3 regions of the Streptomyces sodiiphilus genome follow, and region 3 is predicted to be linked to each of the others. Evidence: predicted binding sites of a transcription regulator. Region 3 holds the regulator's gene; each other region holds the start of a gene.
What was found. Region 3 encodes HrcA, which represses chaperone genes, less so after heat shock. Its sites were predicted from a motif close to TTNGCACTCNGNNNNNCNGAGTGCNAA; they were not measured.

Region 1: ABD299_RS11580 (FmdB family zinc ribbon protein) is a predicted target of HrcA. The motif match lies at 1,650-1,676, and genes of this name have one in related genera.
Region 2: groL (chaperonin GroEL) is a predicted target of HrcA. The motif match lies at 1,837-1,863, and genes of this name have one in related genera.

Annotation. Positions count from the first base shown of each region.
Region 1 covers NZ_BAAAMJ010000020.1:100,864-104,133, forward strand. Annotated here, with positions in the region: gene ABD299_RS11570 (RcpC/CpaB family pilus assembly protein) at 1-313, opposite strand, end outside; gene ABD299_RS11575 (S-methyl-5'-thioadenosine phosphorylase) at 457-1,308, opposite strand; gene ABD299_RS11580 (FmdB family zinc ribbon protein) at 1,305-1,640, opposite strand; gene ABD299_RS11585 (potassium/proton antiporter) at 1,754-3,270, opposite strand, start outside.
Region 2 covers NZ_BAAAMJ010000003.1:82,685-85,954, reverse strand. Annotated here, with positions in the region: gene groL (chaperonin GroEL) at 82-1,710, opposite strand; gene ABD299_RS01740 (cold-shock protein) at 1,979-2,182, opposite strand; gene ABD299_RS01735 (MoaD/ThiS family protein) at 2,617-2,892, opposite strand; gene thrC (threonine synthase) at 2,889-3,270, opposite strand, start outside.
Region 3 covers NZ_BAAAMJ010000043.1:38,039-41,308, forward strand. Annotated here, with positions in the region: gene ABD299_RS18740 (MBL fold metallo-hydrolase) at 1-466, opposite strand, end outside; gene hrcA (heat-inducible transcriptional repressor HrcA) at 653-1,669, shown strand; gene dnaJ (molecular chaperone DnaJ) at 1,670-2,803, shown strand; gene ABD299_RS18755 (16S rRNA (uracil(1498)-N(3))-methyltransferase) at 2,877-3,270, shown strand, end outside.

The DNA of each region.
Region 1 (3,270 bases), on a different contig from region 3:
AGGCGGCGGGTCGTTCACCGGCGGCGGGGGAGGCGCCGGGGGCGGACTCCGGGCCCGGAACGGCCCCTCCGGCCGCGGGGTCGCGCGGTTGCTGCACGGCCAGAGCGGTGGCCGCGGCGGTCAGCGCGGCGACGGCGGGCAGCCGCGCCCGGCGTGCCGTCCGGCGCAGCCGCCCGAGCGCCCGCCGCCGCCCGCCGGGAGGCACCGGAGGAAAGGGGGGTACCGGGTGCGGCGCGGGCGGGAGGGAGGACGGCGGGGCAGCGGGGTGCGCGGCGGGGGCCGCGAGGGGGCCGGGCACGGCTGAGGTATCCATGCCGGTCAGCTTGCCGGTGGAGCCGCACGGGCCGCCGGGCCCTGTGGACAACCCGGCGGCTGTGGAGGACGCGGTCACCCGCGCGGGCCACAAGCGTCCCGGGAGTTTCAGGAGTCCCGGGAGGTCTGCCGCCGGATGTCGCCCTACTCCGGCAGCTCGACGCCCGTCTCCTGGCCGAGCAGCGCCCCGGCACACAGGCAGTCGCGTTCTTGCGGCAGGCCGGCGACCACGTCGAAGAGCACCTCGCGCAGCCTGCCGATGTTCTGTCCGAAGACCTCCAGGACCTCGGCGTGCGAGACGCCCTCGCCGGTCTCCGCCCCGGCGTCGAGGTCAGTGACCAGGGCCAGGGAGGTGAAGCACAGCTCCAGCTCGCGGGCGAGCACCGCTTCGGGGTGCCCGGTCATGCCGACCACCGACCAGCCCTGCGCGGCGTGCCAGCGGGACTCGGCGCGGGTGGAGAACCTCGGGCCCTCGATGACGCACATGGTGCCGCCGTCGACCGGCTCCCAGCCCTGCTTGCGGGCGGTGGCCAGCGCCACCGCGCGCCCGGTGGGGCAGTAGGGGTCGGCGAACGTCATGTGCACGACCTTCGAGGTCACGCCGTCGGGGCGCGGCTCGCCGTCGTAGAAGCTCTGCTCCCGGCCCTTGGTGCGGTCCACCAGCTGGTCGGGAACGAGCAGCGTGCCGGGGCCGTACTCCGGGCGCAGTCCGCCGACCGCGCAGGGGCCGAGCACCTGGCGGACGCCGGCCGAGCGCAGGGCCCACAGGTTGGCCCGGTAGTTGATCCGGTGCGGCGGCAGACGGTGGTCGCGGCCGTGCCGGGGAAGGAAGGCGACCTTGCGGCCGGCGATCTCCCCGAGGAAGAGCGAGTCGCTGGGCGGGCCGTAGGGGGTGTCGACGGTGATCTCCGTCACGTCGTCCAGGAACGAGTAGAACCCGGAGCCGCCGATGACGCCGATCCCGGCCCGCCCGTCGCTGCCGTCGGCCGCCGTCATGCGGCGGGGGCGGCGGCGGTGCTCGTGGAGGAGGACGACGTGCCGGAGCCGCTCTTGGCGGAGTCGGAGCCGCCCGCGGACGTCTTCTCGGCGGTCTTCTTCTCCGCCTTCTTGTCCGCGGAGCCGCCCGAGGCGGGGCTGCTGCCGGAGGAGGCGTTGCGGCTGTCGTTGCGGTAGAAGCCGGAGCCCTTGAAGACGATGCCGACGGCGGAGAACACCTTCTTCAGGCGCCCCGCGCAGCTCGGGCACTCGGTGAGCGCGTCATCGGTGAACTTCTGCACCACTTCCAGGCCCTCCTGGCAGGCGGTGCATTGGTACTGGTACGTCGGCACGTGATCCTCCTGGCACTCTTCGCTGGTGAGTGCTAACGACGCTCCATCGTGCAACATTCCCCGGCCGGAAGTCCACCGGCCGCGACGGTGATGTGCGCCGCGGCCGGTCCTGCTCACTTCCGTCCCGGGGCCCGGTACGCGGTGCTGCCGCCCCCGCCACGCAGCCACCCGGCCAGCTTGCCGCCGCGCCCCACGGACAGCAGCCGGCGCTCCACCGCGTCCCGCACCGGGTCGGTCGCCACCACCAGGAGTTCGTCGCCGCGCCGCAGGGCGGTGGTCGGTTCGGGGACGAAACTGGTCCCTTCCCGCACCACCAGGACCACCGAGGACGCCTGTGGCAGCCGCAGCTCGGCCACCTCCACGCCGTGCATCCGCGAACTCTGCGGGATGCTGACGGACAGCAGGTGGCCGCGCAGCCGGTCCAGCGGCGCGGACTCGATGTCGATCTCCATGGCCGACTCGTCGCGCGAATGCAGGCCCAGTATCCGGGTCAGCCAGGGCAGGGTCGGCCCCTGCAGCAGGGTGAAGACCACGACGAGCACGAAGACCATGTTGAAGATCCGGTCACTGCCGTCCACCTCGTTGACCATCGGGATGGTGGCCAGCACGATCGGCACGGCGCCTCGCAGCCCGGCCCAGCTGACCAGTGCCTGTTCCCGCCAGGGCATCCGGAACGGCAGCGTGCACAGCACCACCGACAGCGGCCGGGCCACCAGGGACAGTGCCAGCCCGATGACGACGGCCGGCAGCACGTCCGGCCACAGCAGGTGCGGGGTGACCAGCATGCCCAGCAGCACGAACAGGCCGATCTGGGCGACCCAGGCCAGGGCCTCGGCGAAGCCGCGGGTGGCGGGCCGGTGCGGCAGCCGGGCGTTGCCGAGCACCAGCGCGGCGACATAGACGGCCAGGAAGCCGCTGCCCTGGAGCATCGAACCGCAGGCGTAGGCCAGCACGGTGAGGGTGAGCACGGCGATGGGGTAGAGGCCGGCGGCGGGCAGTGCGACCTGGCGCAGTCCGAATTCGCCGATCTTGCCGACGGCGAGGCCCACGGCCAGGCCGATGGCCAGCTGGAGGGCGATCTGGCCGGAGATCACATACCAGGGGCCCACGGTGTCCAGCGTCGCGAAGGTGACGACCAGGATGATGACGGGCGGGTCGTTGAAGCCGGATTCTGCCTCCAGCACGCCGCTGAGCCGTTTGGGCAGCCGCACCCGGCGCAGCACCGAGAACACCGCCGCGGCGTCGGTGGACGAGACCACCGCCCCCATCAGCAGTGCCAGTTGCCAGTCGAGCCCGATCAGATAGTGCGCCGCCGAGGCGGTGACGGCCACGCTGATGCCCACGCCCGCGGTGGCGAGCACCGCGGCCGAGGGCACCGCGGGGCGGATGTCGGACCAGCGTGTGGTGAGCCCGCCCTCCGCGAGGATGATGATGAGGGCGGTGTAGCCGAGGACCTGGGTGAGCTCGGCGTCGTCGAAGGGGATGCCGAGGCCGTCCTGTCCGAGGGCGATGCCGATGCCGAGGTAGAGCAGCAGGCTGGGCAGGCCGCTGCGGGAGGACAGCCGGACGGCCGCCACGGCGATCAGCAGGACCAGGGCGGAGAAGAGCAGCAATTCGTTGAGGCGGTCGA
Region 2 (3,270 bases), on a different contig from region 3:
CGACGCCGACGGGCGGCGCCCCCTGATGGGGGCGCCGCCCGTGGCGGTGCTCGGTGGCGCCGGCCTCCGACCTCGGTGAGGTCAGAAGTCCATGCCGCCGCCCATGCCGCCGGTCGGGTCCGCGGCGCCGGCCGCGGCCTTCTCCGGCTTGTCGGCGATGACGGCCTCGGTGGTGAGGAAGAGCGCCGCGATGGAGGCGGCGTTCTGCAGCGCGGAGCGCGTCACCTTGGCGGGGTCGATGATGCCCTCGGCGAGCATGTCGACGTAGTCGCCGGTCGCGGCGTTCAGGCCGTGCCCCGGGGTCAGGTTGCGGACCTTCTCCACGACGACGCCGCCCTCGAGACCGGCGTTGACCGCGATCTGCTTGAGCGGGGCCTCCAGGGCCAGCTTCACGGCGGCGGCACCGGTGGCCTCGTCACCGTCCAGGTCCAGCTTCTCGAAGACCGAGGAAGCCTGCAGCAGGGCCACGCCACCACCGGCGACGATGCCCTCCTCGACGGCGGCCTTGGCGTTGCGCACCGCGTCCTCGATGCGGTGCTTGCGCTCCTTCAGCTCCACCTCGGTGGCGGCACCGGCCTTGATGACGGCCACGCCGCCGGCCAGCTTGGCGAGGCGCTCCTGGAGCTTCTCGCGGTCGTAGTCCGAGTCGGAGTTCTCGATCTCGGCGCGGATCTGGTTGACCCGGCCCTGGACCTGGTCGCTGTCGCCGGCACCGTCGACGATGGTGGTCTCGTCCTTGGTGATGACGACCTTGCGGGCACGGCCCAGCAGGTCCAGCGAGGCGCTCTCCAGCTTGAGGCCGACCTCCTCGGAGATGACCTGGCCACCGGTGAGGATGGCGATGTCGCCGAGCATGGCCTTGCGGCGGTCACCGAAGCCGGGGGCCTTGACGGCCACGGACTTGAAGGTGCCGCGGATCTTGTTGACGACGAGCGTGGACAGCGCCTCGCCCTCGACGTCCTCGGCGATGATCAGCAGGGGCTTGCCCGACTGCATGACCTTCTCCAGCAGCGGGAGCAGGTCCTTGACGTTGCTGATCTTGGAGTTGGCGATGAGGATGTAGGGGTCCTCGAGCTCCGCCTCCATGCGCTCCATGTCGGTGGCGAAGTAGGCCGAGATGTAGCCCTTGTCGAAGCGCATGCCCTCGGTGAGCTCGAGCTCGAGCCCGAAGGTCTGCGACTCCTCGACGGTGATGACGCCTTCCTTGCCGACCTTGTCCATCGCCTCGGCGATCAGCTCGCCGATCTGGGTGTCGCCGGCGGAGATGGAGGCGGTGGAGGCGATCTGCTCCTTGGTCTCGACCTCCTTGGCCTGGCCGAGCAGGGCCTCGGAGACCTGCTCCACGGCGGCCTCGATGCCACGCTTCAGCGCCATCGGGTTGGCACCCGCGGCGACGTTGCGCAGGCCCTCGCGGACCAGCGCCTGGGCCAGGACGGTCGCCGTCGTCGTGCCGTCACCGGCGACGTCGTCGGTCTTCTTGGCGACCTCCTTGACCAGCTCGGCGCCGATCTTCTCGTAGGAGTCCTCGAGCTCGATCTCCTTGGCGATGGAGACGCCGTCGTTGGTGATCGTGGGGGCGCCCCACTTCTTCTCCAGCACGACGTTGCGGCCCTTGGGGCCGAGCGTGACCTTGACAGCGTCGGCGAGCTGGTTCATCCCGCGCTCAAGGCCGCGCCGCGCCTCCTCGTCGAACGCGATGATCTTGGCCATTGAAGTGGTCCTCCCAGAGACAGGGGTGGATTGCTCCGGACCGCGCTGGCGCCCGCGACGGACGGCCCGCGAGCCGGACGAGTCCTTCCCCGCCCTGCACCGCCGGCCTCACCGAACCGGTCCTGTCTGTCACTCTCACCCTCAGAGTGCTAACCCATGATTAGCACTCCCCGGGTGAGAGTGCAAGCCGCCCCGGCGGCCGGACACGCGGCAGGGCCCGCACCACCCGGGTGCGGGCCCTGCCGATGACTGCGGTGCGGCCGGTGCGTCAGACTGCCACCCGGACCATGTCGGCCTGGGGACCCTTCTGCCCCTGCGAGATCTCGAACTCGACCCGCTGACCCTCTTCCAGGGTGCGGTAGCCGTCCATCTGGATCGCGCTGTAGTGGACGAAGACATCCGCACCACCGTCGACCGCGATGAAGCCGTATCCCTTCTCCGCGTTGAACCACTTGACGGTGCCCTGAGCCATTCCTTACTCCCCTATTGCTGGCCCTTTCACGAGTGCCGCACTCCGCGGACCCGGGTCAGCCCTCAGACCCACCCCCGAGCCGGCTGGAGGGGGTGTGCGCCGGAACGCGTCGACCGCCGCTGAATGTATCTGGACGGACGCCGAGTGCAACAGGTCATACCGACGAGAAATCTGACGGGCACGAAGGGTGCATAATGCGCAAATTATGTGAAGGTTGAATCTTTCAGGCGGGCCGAACTTCGCCAAACCGGCAAATCGGCGCATGCGCGAGCGCGAAAAAGTGTCGCGAAATGATGGGGCGATGACGCGAGTGCGTGGGGGATGCCCCCACTCTAGCGCCCTCCCCGGACGCCCCGGACCCCGGGCACCACAACGCCCCGGACCCGTCGCGGGGCCCGGGGCGTTCCGGGATGCGGCGCGGTGCGCGGCGGGTGTCAGCCCCCCGCCACCGCCGGGATGATCGACACTCCGGCACCGTCCGGAGTCGGTGTGTCCAGGCCGTCTGCGAACCGGACGTCGTCATCGTTCACGTAGACATTGACGAACCGGCGCAGCTTGCCGGTGTCGTCCAGCACCCGGGCGCCGATCCCCTGGTGGTTCTTCTCCAGGTCCGTGAGGACCTCGGAGAGCGTCGCGCCCTCGGCCGTGACCTCGGCCCGGCCGTCGGTGTACGCGCGCAGAATGGTCGGGATCCGGACAGTGACGCTCATGCCAGGCCAGCCTCTCGGAAGGAATCCAGGTTCGGACGGATGACCGCGGACGGCCCGCTGGTGGGAGCCACCGCGTCCAGGGTCTTCAGGCCGTCCCCGGTGTTGAGGACGACGGTGGTCAGCGAGGGGTCCAGCGCCCCGGAGGCGATCAGCTTCCGCGTCACGCCGAGGGTCACCCCGCCGGCCGTCTCCGCGAAGATGCCCTCGGTGCGGGCCAGCAGCTTGATGGAGTCCACGACCTGCTCGTCGGTGACGTCCTCCACGGCGCCCCCGGTGCGCCGGGCGATGTCCAGCACGTAGGGGCCGTCCGCCGGGTTGCCGATGGCCAGGGACTTGGCGATGGTGTCCGGACGCACCGGGCGGACCACGTCGTGGCCC
Region 3 (3,270 bases):
CGTGGGCCGTGTGCGCCGGGCCCAGGTTGGCCAGCATCACCTCCCGGCCGCCGCCCAGGTCCAGCGTCACCTCCCCGCTGACCCCGTGCCGCGGCAGGATCATCGCGTCGGCGGCCTCCTGCGCGGCCCGCCGGTCCACGCCGTACCGGACGGCGTCCTCCACCAGCAGGGGCCGGTCCCGGGCGAGCAGTTCCGACAGCCCCGCGGCTCCGTACACCTCGGCGCCCGGGAACGCGCCGACTCCCAGCACATGGTCGAAGTGCGGGTGGGTGATCACCACGTGGGTGACCGGGAGCCCCAGCCGCCGGCGCAGGTCCAGGCGGACGCGTTCCCCCTCGTCCAGGGTCGGGCCCGCGTCGACGACGAGCACCCCCTCGGGGCCCGCGACCGCTCCGACCGTCTCGTCCCAGCCCGGCAGCCGCAGGCGCAGTACTCCGGGTGCGAGCTCTTCCCACGTGGTCTCCATGCGGGCGACGTTAGCCGTACCACACCCCCGGCGCCTCCTGCGGCGGGCCCGCGCGCGGTACCTTCGGGGCCACCAGTCATTCCGTACCGGTGCTACCCGGCCGTACACTGGTCCGGAAGCTGGCACTCGCCAATCCGGAGTGCCAGTGCGGGAACGACCGACACGGCCGGACGGGAGGTGCGCGGCATGCTGAGCGAACGCAGGCTCCAGGTGTTGCGGGCGATCGTCCAGGACTACGTGGGCACCGAGGAACCGGTGGGTTCCAAGGCGCTGACCGAGCGGCACAACCTCCGGGTCTCTCCGGCCACCGTGCGCAACGACATGGCGGCGCTGGAGGAGGAGGGGTACATCGCCCAGCCGCACACCAGCGCCGGGCGGGTGCCCACGGACAAGGGCTACCGGCTCTTCGTGGACAAGCTGGCCGGGGTCAAGCCGCTCTCCTCGCCGGAGCGGCGGGCCATCCAGAACTTCCTCGACGGCGCGGTGGACCTCGACGACGTGGTGGGCCGCACCGTCCGGCTGCTGGCCCAGCTGACCCGGCAGGTCGCGGTCGTGCAGTACCCCTCGCTGACCCGCTCCACGGTGCGCCATGTGGAGCTTCTCTCGCTGGCCCCGGCCCGGCTGATGCTGGTGCTGATCACGGACACCGGCCGGGTGGAGCAGCGGATGGTGGACTGCCCGGCGCCCTTCGGCGAGTCCTCGCTGGCCGATCTTCGCGCCAGGCTCAACAGCCGGGTGGTCGGCGAGCGTTTCACGGAGGTCCCGCAGCTGGTGCAGGACCTGCCGGAGTCCTTCGACGCGGAGGACCGCGGCACCGTCTCCAGCGTGCTGTCCACGCTGCTGGAGACCCTCGTGGAGGAGACCGAGGAGCGGCTGATGATCGGCGGCACCGCCAATCTGACCCGCTTCGGGCAGGACTTCCCGCTCACCATCCGGCCGGTGCTGGAGGCACTGGAGGAGCAGGTGGTGCTGCTGAAGCTGCTGGGGGAGGCGAAGGACCCCGGCATGATGGTACGAATCGGGCACGAGAATGCCCATGAAGGGCTGACGTCCACATCGGTTGTCGCTGTCGGCTACGGTTCTGGGGACGAGGCGGTCGCGAAGCTCGGTGTGGTGGGTCCGACCCGCATGGACTACCCCGGAACGATGGGAGCGGTGCGCGCAGTGGCACGGTACGTCGGACAGATCCTCGCGGAGAACTAGGTGGCGACGGACTACTACGCGGTCCTGGGCGTTCAGCGTGATGCCTCGCAGGACGAAATCAAGAAGGCGTTCCGCCGGCTGGCCAGGGAGCTGCACCCGGATGTGAATCCGGACCCGAAGACCCAGGAGCGGTTCAAGGAGATCAACACCGCCTACGAGGTGCTCTCCGACCCGCAGAAGAAACAGATGTACGACCTGGGCGGGGACCCGATGGGGGGCGCCGCGGCGGGCGCCGGTCCCGGGTTCGGCGGCGGCTTCGGCAACTTCTCGGACATCATGGACGCCTTCTTCGGCACCGCTGCCCAGCGCGGGCCGAAGTCGCGCACCCGGCGTGGCCAGGACGCCATGATCCGGCTGGAGATCGACCTCAACGAGGCCGCCTTCGGCACGACCAAGGAGATCCAGGTCGACACGGCCACGGTCTGCAACACCTGCAACGGCGAGGGCGCCGCTCCGGGTACCTCCGCGCAGACCTGTGACATGTGCCGCGGCCGGGGCGAGGTCTCCCAGGTCACCCGGTCCTTCCTGGGCCAGGTCATGACCTCCCGGCCCTGCCCGCAGTGCCAGGGCTTCGGCACTGTGGTGCCCACCCCCTGCCCGGAGTGCGCCGGCGACGGCCGGGTCCGCTCCCGTCGCAAGCTGACGGTGAAGATCCCGGCCGGTGTGGACAACGGCACCCGCATCCAGCTGGCGGGCGAGGGCGAGGTGGGCCCCGGCGGCGGCCCGGCCGGCGACCTCTACGTGGAGATCCACGAGACCCCGCACGCGATGTTCCAGCGGCGCGGCGACGATCTGCACTGCACGGTCACGGTCCCGATGACGGCCGCGGCCCTGGGCACCAAGGTGCCGCTGGAGACGCTCGACGGGGTGGAGGAGGTGGACATCCGGCCCGGCACCCAGTCCGGCCAGTCCATCCCGCTGCACGGCCGCGGCGTCACGCACCTGCGTGGCAACGGCCGCGGCGACCTGGTGATCCATGTCGAGGTGCAGACCCCGTCGAAGCTGGACGCGGAGCAGGAGGAACTGCTGCGCCGGCTGGCCGAGCTGCGGGGCGAGGAGCGCCCGCTGGGCCAGTTCCAGCCGGGCCAGCAGGGCCTTTTCTCCCGGCTCAAGGACGCCTTCAACGGCCGGTGACGGCCGGGCGGGGCGCGGGAGCGCGGACAGTGACGAGTGAGGCCGGCGGCGCCGGCCGGTGCGGGAGCGCGGTGTGACGGCGCCGGTGTTCGTGCACGGGGAGCTGGCCGGGCTGCGGCCGGGCGCGGTGCCGGTGCTCTCCGGCGCCGAGGGCCGGCACGCGGTGTCGGTGCGGCGACTGCGGGCCGGCGAGGAGATCGTGCTGACCGACGGCGAGGGCACCGGAGTCTTCGGGACGGTGGCCGCCGTGGAGGGCAGGGACCGGTTGTCGGTCGAGGTCACCGAGGTGCGGCGGGAACCCGAACCGCGCCCCTCGGTCACCGTCGTGCAGGCGCTCGCCAAGGGGGACCGCGGGGAGCTGGCCGTGGAGACGATGACCGAGACCGGGGTGGACACCATCGTGCCCTGGTCCGCGTCCCGCTGCGTCACCCGCTGGAGGGGCGAGCGGGGGGAGAAGTCCCTGGCCA